Linked DNA regions of Methylobacterium mesophilicum SR1.6/6. The protein of the gene in region 1 interacts with the protein of each later gene in a pairwise test. Links are inferred from orthologs where the notes say so. Each region holds a gene or a part of one and is shown in the gene's direction. Other genes may lie near its edges. The genes, in order: MMSR116_RS28615, MMSR116_RS30200 and MMSR116_RS23030.

Region 1 (4,155 bases):
GGGCGCCTTCGAGGCCCGCCCGGGCTCCCGGGTCCGCCTGCGGCTGGGCAATGCCTGCAACGCCCGGGCGACGCGGATCAAGTTCGAGGGCGTGAAGGTCTACGTGGCGGCCGTCGACGGGCAGCCGACCGACACGTTCGAGCCCCTGCGGGCCACCCTGCCCTTCCCGCCCGGCACCCGCTACGACCTGCTGGTCGACCTACCCGAGCAGGAGGGCGCCACCTGCGAGATCCACGCGCTGATCGGCAAGGGACTCGTCCTGGCCAGCGTCACCACGAAGGGCCCCAGGATCACCGAGAAGCGGCCGCCGATCGGGCCGATCGGCGAGAACAAGCGCCTCCCGGCCGAGATCAAGCTCCAGAACGCCCTGCGCCGCGACGTGGTCATCACCGGCGGCGCCTTCGTGCCGAAAGACGCCAAGGAGAAGGTCAAGGACGGGGCGGCGCCCGAGCCCGTCTACACGGGCGACCCGCAGAAGGTCTGGTCGGTGAACGGCACCAGCGGCGTTGCCGGCCTGCAGCCGATCTTCTCGGTCAAGCGCGGCCAGGTCGTGGTCCTGGCGCTGCGGAACGAGACGGCCTTCCCGCAGGCCCTGCACCTGCACGGCCACTGCTTCCGCCTGCTCCACCCCCTGGACGACGGCTGGGAACCCTACTGGCTCGACACGTTCCAGCTGCTGGAGGGCCGGACTGCCCGGATCGGCTTCCTGGCCGACAATCCCGGCCGCTGGCTGATCAGCGCCACGGTGCTGGAGCGGTTCGATACTGGACTCTGGACGGCGTTCGAGGTCACCTGATCGCGGCTTACGCGAAGCCCCGCAGCACCGCGGGCATCAGCTCGGGGATGTCCTCGGCGATCAGGCCGGGGCCGTGGCGCAGGCCGGCGTCGCCGTGGAGCCAGACGCCGGCGGACGCCGCTTCGAAGGGCTCCATGCCCTGCGCGAGCAACCCGGCGATCAGGCCGCCCAGCACATCGCCCGAGCCGGCGGTGCCGAGATAGGGGCTGCCGTGATCGTTGATGGCGGCGCGTCCGTCCGGGGCTGCGATGACGGTATCGGAACCCTTCAGGACGACGACCGCGCCGGTCAGGCGCGCAGCCGCCCGGGTCCGGGCGACCTTGTCGGCGCCCTCCGCCGTCGCCTCCGTGCCGTCGAACAGCCGCGCGAACTCGCCCGCATGCGGCGTCAGCACCGCCTGCGCGCCGCCGTCGGCGAGATGCGCGGCCAGCAGCGGCGCCTGCCCGGCGAAGCTCGTGAGCGCGTCGGCGTCGAGGACGAGCCCCCGCCCGGCCGCCGCCGCCACCGCGACGCGCTCCCGAGTGGGCTCGCCGGTGCCGAGGCCCGGTCCGGCTAGGACCACATTCAGACGCTCGTCGGTGAGCATGTCGTCGAGGTCGTCGGCGCTCTCGCACGGACGCAGCATGATCGCCGTGAGGTGCGCGGCGTTCTCGGGCAGCGCGGCGACCGGCGAGACGACCGTCACTAGTCCGGCGCCGACCCGAAGAGCGCCGCGGGCCGCGAGCCGGGCGGCACCGGTCTTGGTGGCCGGTCCCGACAGCACGAGAGCGTGGCCGCGGGTGTATTTGTGGCTCGTGCCGGTCAGGCGGGGGAATTCCCGCGCCCAGAGATCCGGACCGTTCCGGTAGGTTGGCACACAGGCAGCGAGACCGGCCTCAAAGGCGGCTGGCCCGGTGCCGATATCGGCCACGCTCAGCTGACCGCAGAGGCTGCGGCCGGGTTCGAGCAGGTGGCCGGGCTTGAGGGTCACGAAGGTCACGGTCTCGACGGCGCGGATCCCGGCGCCGCGCACCGCCCCGGTGTCGCCGTCGACGCCGCTCGGCACGTCCACAGCGAGGACCGGCGTCCCGCTGGTATTCACCGCCTCCACAAGCGCGCGGGCGACACCGTCGAGGTCGCGGGCGAGACCGGCGCCGAACAGGGCGTCGACCACAAGATCACAGGGAGGAAGCGCCTCCGGATTCGCCCTTCCGACCGGGCCACGCCAGGCCTCGGCGGCGCGGGCGGCGTCGCCCTTCAGCGTCGCGCGGTCGCCCAGGAGGAGAAGCTCGACGGTGGCACCGCCCTCCGCCAGCAGACGCGCGGCGACAAAGCCGTCGCCGCCGTTGTTCCCGGGTCCGCACAGGATCACGATCCGTCCGCCCGCGGGCAACCGGGCTCGGGCGCGGGCCGCCACCGCGGCGCCGGCCGCCTCCATCAGCGTGAGGCCCGAGGTCTCGCCATCGATCGCCGCGGCATCGACCCGCCTCATTGCCGCGACCGTCAGCAACCGCATGTCCGCCTCCAACCCTGCCCGTGCGCCGATCAAGCCTTGGCTAAAGACGCGCCACAAAAACTCGAAATGCCCTAAGGATGTGCTGGAATCGCACATTGATTAGGCACCATGCTCCGGCGCGCCGAGAAATCGGCATGGCGGACACGTCACGAGGATGTTAGAAATGCCAGCCACCGCAGAGCAGGCCCGAGCGGCATGAAGAAGATCGAAGCGATCATCAAGCCTTTCAAGCTCGACGAAGTGAAGGAGGCGCTCCAGGAGGTCGGCCTCCAGGGCATCACCGTCATCGAGGCGAAGGGTTTCGGCCGGCAGAAGGGCCATACCGAGCTCTATCGCGGGGCCGAATACGTCGTGGACTTCCTGCCGAAGGTGAAGCTGGAGATCGTGCTCTCCGACGCGCTGGTCGAGGGCGCGGTGGACGCGATCCGCAAGGCGGCCCAGACCGGCCGCATCGGCGACGGCAAGATCTTCGTGTCGACCATCGAGGAGGCGATCCGCATCCGCACCGGCGAGACCGGCACGGACGCGATCTGACCGGCGATTGCGCTTGGGCCAGCCGGCACGGTTCGGTGACTGCCTAAGTTTTCGCTCTGCACGAATGTCCGGCATCGGCGCTTTTCGCCATGGAGCGCCGCGTTCCGCACCCCACATCATCGAGAACGGCCGACGCGATCGGTCGCCGAGACCTGATGCAGGAGGATGTGCGATGGCCGGTACGGACCCGCGCGAGACGGCCAAGATCTACGATCTGTCCGCGTTCCGGCGCGCCCGCGCGACGCCCAGGACCATTACGGAGGCGAAGCCCGCCCCGACGCCGAGTTTCGGCGGCGGTGCGTGGTATCACGACGCTGCGATCCGCGAAGACGAGCGCCCGCGCCGGTCCTGAAGTGCAAGCCCTTTTCCCCGGGCGCATGCAGCGCCAGCGGAGTGCGATCCGGGATCCATCGTAAAACGTCGCAAAGCGGCTGCGCGTAACAAGCTGCGCCGCTCGCGCGGCGCGTCCTGTACCGGATCCCGGACCACCGTCCACTGCGTCCGGGAAAGGCGTGCGGCTCGTCAGGCGATTGGCAACGTCGTACGGCGCTCGCAGCCAAACGTCCGGGCCGTACTGCCGGCAGCCACCTTTTGGAAGGCGTTCTCGAAACGGCGAAGCCGGACCCGAGGGCCCGGCTTCGTATCGTCTGTCGAAGCTTCGCGTCTTACGCGGCGGCAGCAGCCTCGGTCGGCACGGACGCGATCGTCTTCAGCACCTGCGAGGCGATCTGGTAGGGGTCGCCCTGCGAGTTCGGACGGCGGTCCTCCAGGTAGCCCTTGTAGCCGTTGTTGACGAAGGAGTGCGGCACGCGGATCGAGGCGCCGCGGTCGGCCACACCGTACGAGAACTCGTGGATCGAGGCGGTCTCGTGCTTGCCGGTCAGGCGCATGTGGTTGTCCGGACCGTAGACCGCGATGTGCTCCTCGCGGGCGTTCTTGAACGCCTCCATGAGCTTCTCGAAATAGGCCTTGCCGCCGTGCTCGCGCATGAACGCGGTCGAGAAGTTGCAATGCATGCCCGACCCGTTCCAGTCGGTGTCGCCGAGCGGCTTGCAGTGGTACTCGACGTCGATGCCGTACTTCTCGCAGAGGCGCTGCAGGAGGTAGCGGGCCATCCACATCTCGTCGGCGGCCTTCTTGGAGCCCTTGCCGAAGATCTGGAATTCCCACTGACCCTTGGCCACCTCGGCGTTGATGCCCTCGTGGTTGATACCGGCATCGAGGCAGAAGTCGAGGTGCTCCTCGACGATCTTGCGGGCGACGTCGCCGACGTTCGAGTAGCCGACGCCGGTGTAGTACGGGCCCTGCGGCGCCGGGTAGCCGGAGGCCG
Region 2 (5,886 bases), 290 kb from region 1 along the record:
GTTTCACCGGTTCTTCACGATCTCGACAGGTTTGCGTTCCATGACTCGGGTATGGAACGCGCGCAACGCGACAGGCTCGGCCATGGCCCGAACCACCGTTCTTCGTCCGGTCCCCCGCAGAACCGATGGCGGAGGCGCCTGCATGCCGCGGCGGCATCCCTGATGCGGCGCGAGTGGCTCCTGGTCCTGGTGGCCCTGGGGCTGGCCGCGGTCGCGGCCGGGATCGTCTATCTCTCGCGCCCGAATACCCTGACGGTGGCGGTCGGGCCGCAGGACGGGCCCGAGGCGGCGCTGATCGAGGCCTACGCCAACGCCCTCGACCGGGCTCGCGAAGATGTGCGCCTCAAGGTGGTGCGCTACGGCGACGTCCGCGACAGCGCCATGGCGCTCCAGCGGAACAAGGCTGACCTCGCCGTGGTGCGGCCGGACGTATTCTTGCCCGAGAACGGCCTGACGCTGGCGATCCTGCACGACGAGGCCCTGGTCATCGCGGCGCCCGAGGCGGCCGACATCGACGATGTCCCCGCACTGGCGCGCAAACGCCTCGGCATCGTGGTGCGGCACAGCGCCGACCTGTCCTTCCTGACAAACCTTCTCTCCTTCTACGACCTTGTGCCGGACACGCCCAGCGCGGATGCTGCGGAGGACGGTCAGGGGGCCAGTGAGCCCGAGGCCGCCGCGGGCCACGTCGTCGTGGTGCCCCTCAAGGTCGGCGAGGTCACGGCCGCGCTCACCGACAAGCGCGTCGACGCGGTCGCGGTGATCGCGAGCCCCGCCTCGAAGGCGGCCGCCGCCATGGTGCGGGCCGTCGAGCTCGGCGCGCCGGACCGCAAGATCGGCTTCGTCTCGATCCCGGACGGGGACGCGATCCTGCAGCGCTTCCCAGAGCTCCAAGCGGTGACCATCCCGGCCGGGACGTTCGGGGGCCGCCCGAAACGCCCCGACGAGGAGGTCAAGACCGTTGGCGCCTCGTACCGCCTGATGGCCCGCGGCACGGTGAGCCGAGTCGCGGTCGCCTCGGCGACGCAGCACCTGTTCGAGTGGCGCTCGCGGCTCGCCTCGGCGGCCCCCGTCGCAAAGCTGATGAAGGCGCCGGACTTCGACACCACGGTGGCAGCAACCTCCGCGCGCCTGCCGAACCACCCCGGCGCAGTCGACTATTTCGAGCGCGAGCAGCAGACCTTCCTCGACCGCTACGAGGATTACATCTACCTGTTCGCCTTCTTCGGCGGCACGATCGGCTCCGGCTTCGCCTGGCTCGGACAGCGGCTGGCCCGCAAGCGTCGGGAGCGTGTGGACTTCGTTCTCGACCGCCTCCTCGACATCATGCGCGAGGTGCGCGCGGCGACGAGCAGCGCCGAGCTCGACACCATCGCGGTCGAGACCGACGGGCTGGTGGCCGACGTGGTCTGCTACGCCCGGGAGCGCAGCATCGACGCCCGCACGGTGAGCGCGCTGATCCTGGCGGTCGACGGCGTCCACGCCGCCATCGCGGATGCGCGGCGGCAAATGAGCGAGGCCGAGCCGCGGGCGGCCGGCCGCAACCGGACCGCGCGGTTGCTGGCCCTCGACCTCCCGGCTGCGGAGTAGTGGTCGGCAGCCCGCGCAGCCCGCGGCGTCGGGTGCATCCTCCCGTGGCTGGCGGCGTAGGCATATCATGCTAACGGGAGCCATGTTCGATCCCGTCGCCGCCCTCGACACGGTCCTGGAGAACCTCGACCGGGAGGCCCGCGAGCCCACCAAGCTCCGGGCCGCGCTGGTGCCGCAGCTGCGCCGGGTGATCGAGGAGGGTCACCGCGCCGCTGAGGCGCAGCTCCTCGAGGACCGCAACGGGCTGCGCTGCGCCCAGACGCTCTCGGCGCTGACCGACGCCGTGGTCCGGGCGATCCACGACGCCGTGGTCTGGCGGCTCTACCCCAACGACAACCCCACCACCGGCGAGCAGCTCGCCGTGGTCGCCACCGGCGGCTACGGCCGGGGCACGATGGCGCCGGGCTCGGACATCGATCTGCTGTTCCTGCTCCCCTACAAGCAGACCGCGTGGTCGGAGAGCGTGGTCGAGGGCATGCTCTACGTCCTCTGGGACCTGAAGCTGAAGGTCGGCCACGCAACCCGCTCGGTGGAGGAGTGCCTGCGCGAGGCGCGGGCCGACATGACGATCCGCACCGCCCTCCTGGAGGCGCGGTTCCTGTTCGGCACGCGCACCCTCTACGAGGAGCTGGTGACGCGCTTCGACGCGGAGCTGGTGGTCGGCTCGGCCTCCGAGTTCGTGGACGCCAAGCTGCGCGAGCGCGACATGCGCGTCTCGAAGGCCGGTTCCTCGCGCTACCTCGTCGAACCCAACGTCAAGGACGGCAAGGGCGGTCTGCGTGACCTGAACACGCTGTTCTGGATCGCCAAGTACACCTACCGGGTGCGCGACCAGATCGAACTCGTCAGCGCCGGCCTGTTCACGCCCGAGGAATACGCGCTGTTCGAGCGCTGCGACGAGTTTCTGTGGCGGGTGCGCTGCCACATGCACTTCGCCACGAAGCGCGCGGAGGAGCGCCTGTCCTTCGGCCTGCAGCCGCGGATCGCCGAGCGCTTCGGATACGAGGCGCGGGGCGGCCTTTCCGGCGTCGAGCGCTTCATGAAGGCCTATTTCCGCATCGCCAAGGATGTCGGCGACCTGACCGCCATCGTCTGCGCGGAGCTGGAGGCGCGCCACGCCAAGCGCACGCCGGTGCTGGACCGCTGGATCGGGCGTTTCCGCGACCGCTTCCGCGCCACCGCCATGGAGGCGGAGGACTTCTGGATCGACCACGGCCGCGTGAACCTGCGCGCGGAGGACGCCTTCGAGCGCGACCCCGTCAACCTGATCCGGCTGTTCTGGCTCGCGGACCGGCACAACCTCGCGATCCACCCGGACGCCAAGCGCCTCGCCAGCCGCTCCCTGCGGCTCGTCAACCCGTCGCTGCGCGGGGACCCGGAGGCGAACCGCCTGTTCCTCGACATCCTGACTTCCCGGAACGCCCCCGAGGAGGCGCTGAGAGAGATGAACGAGGCGGGGGTGCTCGGCCGTTTCATCCCGGATTTCGGCCGCATCGTCGCGATGATGCAGTTCAACATGTACCACCACTTCACGGTGGACGAGCACCTGCTGCGCACGGTCGGCGTGCTGGCCGACATCGAATCGGGCCGCAACCAGGAGACCTATCCGCTGGTCTCGCGCCTCGTGCATTCGATCCACAACCGCACGGCGCTCTACGTGGCGATCCTGCTGCACGACATCGCCAAGGGCCGCCCGGAGGATCACTCGATCGCCGGTGCCGCCATCGCCGAGAAGCTCTGCCCGCGCTTCGGCCTCAACCAGGCCGAGACCGAGACGGTGCGCTGGCTGGTGGAGCACCACCTGCTCATGTCGATGACCGCGCAGAGCCGCGACCTATCGGACGCGAAGACGATCGAGCGCTTCGCCGCCAGCGTGCAGAGCCTGGAGCGGCTGAAGCTCCTGACCATCCTGACGGTGGCCGACATCACGGCGGTGGGCCCCGGGGTCTGGACGGCCTGGAAGGGCACCCTGGTCCGCACCCTTTACGACGAGACCGAGGTCTACCTGTCGGGGGGCCATTCCGAGATCGCCCGCACCGACAGGGTGCGCCTCGTCCAGATGAGCCTGCGCGAGCAGCTTCCGGCCTGGGCCTCCGACGAGTTCGACGCCTACGCGGCCCGGCACGGGCAGGCGTACTGGCTCAAGGTCGACGGCACGCGCCAGATCAAGAACGCCATCTTCCTGCGCGACGCGCTGCGCGACGGCCGGACCAGCGCCACCGACGTGGCCCTCGACCCGGTGCGCGGCGTCACCGAGATCACGATCTACTCGCCGGATCACCCGCGCCTGCTCGCCATCATCACCGGGGCCTGTGCGGCCGCGGGCAGCAACATCGTCGACGCGCAGATCTTCACAACCAACGATGGGTTCGCCCTCGACACGATCTTCATCTCCCGCGCGTTCGAGCGGGACGAGGACGAGCTGCGACGGACCAAGCGGGTCACGGCAGCGATCGAGCGGGCCCTCAAGGGCGAGATCCGAATCGCCGACCTCGTCGCCGACAAGCATCCGCAGACCAGCACGCGGGCCAAGACTTTCCCGGTGCCTCCGGACGTGACGATCGACAACGCCCTGTCGAGCCGGGAGACCGTCGTGGAGGTCACGGGCCTGGACCGCCCCGGCCTGCTCTACGAGCTGACCTCCGCCTTCGGCCGTCTCTCGCTCAACATCACCTCGGCCCACGTCGCGACCTTCGGCGAACGGGCCGTTGACGTCTTCTACGTCACCGATCTGACCGGCACCCGCGTCACCCAGCCCGACCGGCAGGCGGCCATCCGCAGCGCCGTCATGGAGGTCTTCGCCGGCGACGTCGCCGCCCTCAAGGCCGAGGGACTGGAAGCCCTCGTGGCGGCGCCGCCGCCGCGCGAAGCCTGACGGCCGGGTTGATTTCGCAGGCCCGCGGCCAGATATCTGCGCCGGTCCCGTCGGCCCCCGAACCACCCTGCCCTCACGACTGAATCGCGATGACGAGCAACGACATGCCCCAGGATGACCAGCGCCAGACCACGGTGGAAGCCGGCGCCGGCGCCGCGCAAGACGCCGCGCCGAACGGCCATGGCGCCGAGGCCACCGTCGATCCCGTAGCCGAGGCCCTCGCCCTGCTGACGGCCGAGCGCGACGAGTTGAAGGACCGGATGCTGCGCACGCTCGCCGAGATGGAGAACCTGCGCCGCCGGACCGAGCGCGAAGTGGCGGATGCCCGCGCCTACGCGGTCACCAACTTCGCGCGGGACGTGCTGAACGTCGCCGACAACATCCGCCGCGCCCTCGACAGCGTCCCGGCCGACGCGAAGGCGACGGCCGACGGCGCGCTGAAGGGCCTGATCGACGGGATCGAGCTCACCGAGCGCGACCTCGCCAAGACCCTGGAGCGCCACGGTGTGAAGATCGTCGAGCCCGAGGGCCAGAAGTTCGATCCGAACCGCCACCAGGCGATGTTCGAGGTGCCGAACCCGGAGGTTCCCGCCGGCACCGTCGTGCAGGTCGTCCAGGCCGGCTACGTCATCGGCGAGCGCGTCCTGCGTCCGGCCCTGGTCGGCGTGGCCAAGGGCGGCCCGAAGGCGGCGGCGAGCCCGGCCGACGCCGCCTGATAGCCCCGCGGCCTGCCCTACTGACAGGGCAGCGCCGTGGCGAAATCCGAGATGAACTGCGCCGTCTGCCGGATCTGAGCGGGCGTGCGCGGGTCGCGGGCGACGGCACCGGCCTCGACTTGGAGACGCCGGTGGCAGGCGCAACTCGTCAGGATTCCCGAGGACGGTTCGGTCGAGCAGGCATCATGGTGCGCGCAGGCGAGGTCCAGCGCGTCGATCGGCGGGTAATCGGGACCGCGACTCCCCGGTCCGCAGAAATTGCCGTAGATCAGGAGCGCCCCGCGCCCGGACGGCCCGGGCGGGACAATGTCCTGCGCCCGCGCGGGCGCCCCGCAGGCGAAGAGCGCGGCTATCAGCGTCGCGACGATGGTCAGGCTGGGAGCGTTCACGGCCGATCCTGTCGGGAATGCCTCCTGGCACCGCGCGGTGGTCCCGTGCGGGGTCCGGCATCCGCGACTCCGACCGGTGGCGGACAGCGTCCGCCGGCGGATCGAGTCCCGGAGCCGAACGACCTGCATAGCGCCCCAGCGGAGCTGAGCCGTCAAGATCTGCAGAACTCAATATTGTCTAGAATCGGTAATTCACACCCGCTCGAACCAGAGCGAATCCCGAGTCTTGTTTGCCGGCACCGTAATACGCGGGAGTGCTGGTGTTGTAGTATGTGGTTCCAGCGAATCCGCGGTCGAGGTGGAGGTACAGCGCTTC
Region 3 (5,535 bases), 1.2 Mb from region 1 along the record:
AGCACGGTGATGTCGAGGTGGTCGATGCGGCCGCCGCGGGCTCGGACGAGGTCGCAGGCATGGGCGAGGAACTGGTCCGAGGATGCGCCGCGCCAGCGCTCGTCTGAGGGCGGGAAATGCGTTCCGATATCGCCGTCCGCGATGGCGCCCAGCAGTGCGTCGGTCAGCGCGTGGAGCGCCACGTCCCCGTCGGAATGGGCGAGCACGCCGCGGTCGGCCGGGATCTTCACGCCGCCCAGCCAGACATGGTCGCCGGTGGTGAAGGCGTGCACGTCGAAGCCGGTGCCGAGGCGGGTGACGTAGGTGGTCATGGCGCGGGCTCCGGGCGCTGGCGTCTCAAGGGTTTCCGACGCGAAGGCGCGGTCGGCCTCGATCAGGTCGGCGGGCTGTGTAATCTTGCGGTTGGCGACATCGCCGGCAAAAACCACCACCGGTAAGCCGGCCCATTCGGCCAGCGCGCCGTCGTCGGTGAAGCCGTCGAGGCCCTGCGCGGCGGCGTCCCGGTGGGCGCCGAGCAGCGGGCCGAAGGCGAAGGCCTGGGGCGTCTGCACCGCGCGCAGGTGCTCCCGGGGTGGGGTCTCGTGCACCCGGCCGATGCCCGGAGCGATGTCGACCACGCGCTTGACCGTGTCGGTCACCGGCACGCCGGGCACGGCCGCGCCGTGATCCCGGCCCGCCCCGATCGCGCGGGCGATCAGCGCCGCGTCCACATAGGGGCGCGCCGCGTCGTGGACCAGCACGATCTCGGGCTCGGCGCCCGCCGCCAGAGCCTCCAGCCCGGCCCGCACGGAGAGCTGGCGCGTGGCGCCGCCCTCGACGGGCTCGGCGATCTTCGTCCGGACCGCGGGAGCGAGCTCGTCGAGGCAAGAGCGGAAGAACTCCGCCGCGTCGGCCGCGATCACCGGCTGAATCCGGTCGATCGCGTCCTGGGCGGCGAGGGCGGCCAGCGTCCGCGTCAGGACCGCCTGCCCGCCGACGCGGCGGTACTGCTTGGGCGTGCCGCCGCCGATGCGGATACCGCGGCCCGCCGCCACCACCACCGCGGCGACGCCGGTTCCCGCACTGGCAGGTCCGGTGGCTGGTGTGCCGGTGGCGGACATGGGCGAATGTCTCGTGGATTCCTGAAGCATGCAGGGCGGCGGCCGGCGCGCTAGTCGGCCGTGCCGCCGGAGCTCTGCCGCGGCGGGTGCCCGTCGTTTAAGCGGGGGAGGGTTCGAAATCAACGCGCGGCCCCGCTTGCCAGCGGACCGGCCTTGCCTCATTGTTGTGCAGAATGGCGACTGATCATTATTTGAGCGCGCTGCGCCGCGGAGCTGCGAATGCCGGAGCGGTGGAAGCCCGTCCGCTCTGCCTGCTCGCGCCCCTGTCGGGCGTCACCGACCTTCACATGCGTCGCATCGCCCGCCGCTCTGGGGCCGATGCGGTGATCTCCGAGATGGTAGCGGCGCGGGATCTCGCCCGCGGGTCCGGAGAGGCGGCCCTGCGCGCGGAGGGGACCGGCGTCGACCTCCACGTGGTTCAGCTCGTCGGCTGCGAGGCGAACCCGATGGCGGAGGCCGCCCGGATGGCGGAGGCCGGCGGTGCCCACGTGATCGACGTGAACATGGGCTGTCCGGCCAAGATCGTCACCGGCGTGGCCTCGGGCTCGGCGCTGATGCGCGACCTCGACCATGCGGAGCGCCTGCTCGCGGCGGTCCGCGGAGCGGTCTCGGTGCCGGTCACGGTCAAGATGCGCCTCGGCTGGGATGATGCGAGCCGGAACGCCGCGGATCTCGCCGTCCGCTCCGAGCGGCTGGGCCTGAACGCCGTGACGGTCCACGGGCGGACCCGGCAGCAATTCTACAAGGGGCGGGCCGACTGGACGGCGATCCGCGACGTGGTCGAGGCGGTGTCGATCCCGGTGATCGCCAACGGCGACGTGGTTGATCTCGCCAGCGCCCGCGCCTGCCTGGCGGCCTCGGGAGCCGCAGGGGTGATGATCGGGCGGGCCGCCACCGGTCGGCCCTGGCTGGTCGGCCGGATCGCGGCGGCCCTTGCCGGCCGGCCCGCCTCCGAGCCCGCCCGGGCGGAACAGGCTGCCCTCGCTGCCGAGCACTACACCGGCCTTCTGTCGCTCTACGGACGCGACATGGGGGTGCGGCATGCCCGCAAGCACCTCGCCGCCTATGCCGAGACCGGCGGCGCGCTGGATCCGGCCGAGCGCTCGGCGCTCCTGACGACCACCGATCCGGGAATCGCGCTCACGCTGCTGGCCCGGGCCTTCGCAGGTCCGGCGGACACGGTCCGGGAGGCCGCGTGACCGACGAGTCCCTCCCCCCGGAGAGCGGCGGCCGGCGCGACACCGCCGCGGAGGCCGTGCTCAACGCCCTGCCGCTCCCGGTCCTGACGATCGGCGGAGACGAGCGGATCCTCCACTGCAACCACGCGGCCGAGGCCTTCTTCGACTACTCCGCCCGGCTGATGCAGCGCCGCCGCCTGCGCGACATCATCCCGTTCGCCTCGCCGATCATCGCGCTGGTGGCCGAGGTGCGTCGCCGCCGCGCCAGCGTCAGCGAGTACCGGGTCGAGCTGACCCAGCCCCGGCTCGGGCTGGAGCGCAGCGTCGACGTCTTCGCGACGCCGCTCGGCGACGACGGCGACTCCGTGGTGATGATGCTCCAGGAGCGCACCATCGCCGACAAGATGAACCGACAGCTCACCCATCGGGGCGCCGCGCGCTCGATGGTGGCGCTCGGCGCCATGCTGGCCCACGAGATCAAGAATCCGCTGGCGGGCATCCGCGGCGCCGCGCAGCTCCTGGAGAGCACCGGCGCCGAGGAGGACCGGATGCTCACCCGGCTGATCTGCGACGAATCCGACCGGATCGTCCGCATCGTCGAGCGCATGGAACTCTTCGGCGACGAGCGTCCCTCCGACCGGGGCGCCGTCAATGTCCACGGGGTTCTCGATCAGGTGAAGCGCTCGGCGCAGTCGGGCTTCGCGCGGCATATCCGCTTCATCGAGACCTACGACCCGTCGCTGCCGCCGGTGCTCGGCAACCGCGACCAGCTGGTTCAGGTGATCCTCAACCTCGTGAAGAACGCCGCCGAGGCGATCGGGCCGGACGCCGTCGAGGGCGAGATCACCCTGTCGACCGCCTTCCGCACCGGCCTGCGGCTCCAAGTGCCGGGCTCGCGCGAGCGCGTCAGCCTGCCGATCGAGGTGGCGGTGCGCGACAACGGCCCGGGCATCTCGGCCGACCTGCTGCCCGACCTGTTCGACCCGTTCGTCACCACCAAGGCTCAAGGCTCCGGCCTGGGTCTTGCTTTGGTGGCCAAGATCGTCGGCGATCACGGCGGGATCGTCGAGTGCGATCCCGCCCCGCGCCGCACGGCGTTCCGCATCCTTCTGCCGATGTCGAGTGCCCGGGACGGGCGCGAATCGGCGGTCGATCCGTGATGTCGATCCCCGAATCCGGCCCCCCGTCGGAGGTCTGAGTAGAGAGTCATGCCGAACGGCCACATCATCGTCGCCGACGACGACGCCGCCATCCGCACCGTGCTCAACCAAGCGCTGTCACGGGCGGGCTACGAGGTGCGCTCGACGGGCAACTGCGCCACCCTCTGGCGCTGGGTCGCGCAGGGGGAGGGCGACCTCGTCATCACCGACGTGGTGATGCCCGACGAGAACGTGTTCGACCTGCTGCCGCGCATCAAGCGCGTGCGCCCCGAGCTGCCGATCATCGTGATGAGCGCGCAGAACACCTTCATGACGGCGATCCGAGCCTCGGAGCGGGGCGCCTACGAGTACCTGCCGAAGCCCTTCGACCTGAAGGAGCTGATCGCCATCGTGGGCCGGGCGCTCTCGCGCCCCCGCGGCGCGGCGCCGGCCGGGGCGCCCCCCGAGAACGAGGACATCCCGCTGGTCGGCCGCTCGCCGGCCATGCAGGAGATCTATCGGGCCCTCGCCCGGCTGATGCCCACCGACCTGACCGTGATGATCACCGGCGAGTCCGGCACCGGCAAGGAGCTGGTCGCCCGGGCGCTGCACGATTACGGCCGCCGCCGCACCGGCCCGTTCGTGCCGGTCAACATGGCGGCGATCCCGCGCGACCTGATCGAGTCCGAGCTGTTCGGCCACGAGAAGGGCGCGTTCACGGGGGCGCTCCAGCGCTCCGCCGGCCGGTTCGAGCAGGCCGAGGGCGGCACGCTGTTCCTCGACGAGATCGGCGACATGCCCATGGAGGCGCAGACCCGCCTGCTGCGCGTCCTGCAGCAGGGCGAGTACACCACGGTGGGCGGCCGGGTGCCGATCAAGACCAACGTCCGGATCATCGCGGCGACCAACAAGGACCTGCGGATCTCGATCCAGCAGGGCATCTTTCGCGAGGATCTGTTCTTCCGCCTCAACGTCGTTCCGCTGCGGCTGCCGGCCCTGCGGGAGCGGTCCGAGGACGTACCGGACCTCGTCCGCCACTTCTTCGTGCTGGTGGAGCGCGAGGGCCTCACCCGCAAGACGCTGGACGGCGACGCCATGGAGCGGCTCAAGCGCTACCGCTGGCCCGGCAACGTCCGCGAACTGGAAAACCTCGTCCGGCGGCTCGCCGCGCTCTACCCGCAGGAGACGATCACCGGCCCGGTGATCGAGGCCGAGCTCGACACCCTTCCGCTGGCCGCGCCCGCCAACCCGAACGCCAACGGCGGCGCCCGCAAGGCCGGGGCTGAGTCCGAGAGCCTCTCGAGCGCGGTGGAGCGCCACCTCTCGGATTATTTCTCGGGTTACCGGGACACGCTGCCGCCCCCCGGCCTCTATCACCGGATCCTGCGGGAGATCGAAGGCCCGCTGATCGGCGCGGCGCTGGCCGCCACCCGCGGCAATCAGATTCGCGCAGCGGAGCTCCTCGGGGTCAACCGCAACACCCTTCGCAAGAAGGTGCGCGACCTCGACCTGCAGGTCTTTCGGACGGCTCGGTAGGCGGCCGAGATCCGATACCGCTTCCGGCTGATAGCTTCGGCGCCGCCGTCTTTGCGAGCGCAGCGAAGCAACCCAGTGGCGCTCCGCCCTGGGTCACTTCGCTGCGCGCGTGATGACGGGAGGCGCGCGTCGACCGCAGCGTTCGAATGGTCACCGGTGAAGCAACGCGTCTGCAGACCGGCCTTCCGAACAGTCCCCCGAATTCTCAGGTTCCGCGGCGGCCCCACGGGAATTCCTCGGGCGTCGCGCGGCAGCCCGGTGGGCCCCTTCAAGGCCTCCGCTGCGCCCCGACCCCTCAGGATCAGGTCCAGGATGGGCATGAGGCTGCGGGCGCTCAGCGTCCAGGCAGTATCGGGTCGCCGCGCATCAACGCGTGCAGACGCTCGGTATCGAAGCCGTTCGGGATACTGGGAACAGCGGGCTTCGTGGCGGGCGTGGCCTTGGCCGGCGCCGGGAGCGAACCGGTGGCGGACGGCTCGGCCTGGGCGGCGCGGGCCACCGGTGCCGGCGCCAGATGGGCCAGCCGGTCGGCACTGACGAACACGACGACCGCCGTCGAGGCCAGGACGAGGACGCCGCCGA

What was found.
Region 2: the proteins of MMSR116_RS28615 (region 1) and MMSR116_RS30200 interact in binary tests that used the Escherichia coli proteins (3 or more experiments, as listed by UniProt). The link is inferred for Methylobacterium mesophilicum SR1.6/6 from one-to-one orthologs.
Region 3: the proteins of MMSR116_RS28615 (region 1) and MMSR116_RS23030 interact in binary tests that used the Escherichia coli proteins (3 or more experiments, as listed by UniProt). The link is inferred for Methylobacterium mesophilicum SR1.6/6 from one-to-one orthologs.

The regions. Positions count from the first base shown.
Region 1 is NZ_CP043538.1:6,042,224-6,046,378, reverse strand. Bases 1,366-4,155 are described here. They hold MMSR116_RS28615 (P-II family nitrogen regulator), read left to right. Parts: upstream 1,366-2,486; coding sequence 2,487-2,825; downstream 2,826-4,155. Other genes in these bases: MMSR116_RS28605 (glutamine synthetase beta-grasp domain-containing protein), read right to left, coding at 3,491-4,155; MMSR116_RS28610 (DUF2735 domain-containing protein), read left to right, coding at 2,998-3,177; MMSR116_RS28620 (bifunctional ADP-dependent NAD(P)H-hydrate dehydratase/NAD(P)H-hydrate epimerase), read right to left, coding at 1,366-2,291. In the rest of the region: MMSR116_RS28625 (multicopper oxidase family protein), read left to right, coding at 1-796; more of MMSR116_RS28620, read right to left, coding at 804-1,365. UniProt on the Escherichia coli protein: P-II indirectly controls the transcription of the glutamine synthetase gene (glnA). P-II prevents NR-II-catalyzed conversion of NR-I to NR-I-phosphate, the transcriptional activator of GlnA. When P-II is uridylylated to P-II-UMP, these events are reversed.
Region 2 is NZ_CP043538.1:6,329,153-6,335,038, reverse strand. Bases 1,316-4,665 are described here. They hold MMSR116_RS30200 ([protein-PII] uridylyltransferase), read left to right. Parts: upstream 1,316-1,672; coding sequence 1,673-4,465; downstream 4,466-4,665. Other genes in these bases: grpE (nucleotide exchange factor GrpE), read left to right, coding at 4,570-4,665; MMSR116_RS30205 (TAXI family TRAP transporter solute-binding subunit), read left to right, coding at 1,316-1,590. Also shown: more of MMSR116_RS30205, read left to right, coding at 163-1,315; more of grpE, read left to right, coding at 4,666-5,181; MMSR116_RS30190 (hypothetical protein), read right to left, coding at 5,199-5,570; MMSR116_RS30185 (outer membrane protein), read right to left, coding at 5,749-5,886.
Region 3 is NZ_CP043538.1:4,847,203-4,852,737, forward strand. The notes cover bases 1,368-4,366. They hold MMSR116_RS23030 (two-component system sensor histidine kinase NtrB), read left to right. Parts: upstream 1,368-2,295; coding sequence 2,296-3,438; downstream 3,439-4,366. Other genes in these bases: dusB (tRNA dihydrouridine synthase DusB), read left to right, coding at 1,368-2,299; ntrC (nitrogen regulation protein NR(I)), read left to right, coding at 3,487-4,366. In the rest of the region: MMSR116_RS23020 (bifunctional 2-C-methyl-D-erythritol 4-phosphate cytidylyltransferase/2-C-methyl-D-erythritol 2,4-cyclodiphosphate synthase), read right to left, coding at 1-1,100; more of dusB, read left to right, coding at 1,274-1,367; more of ntrC, read left to right, coding at 4,367-4,953; MMSR116_RS23040 (hypothetical protein), read right to left, coding at 5,288-5,535.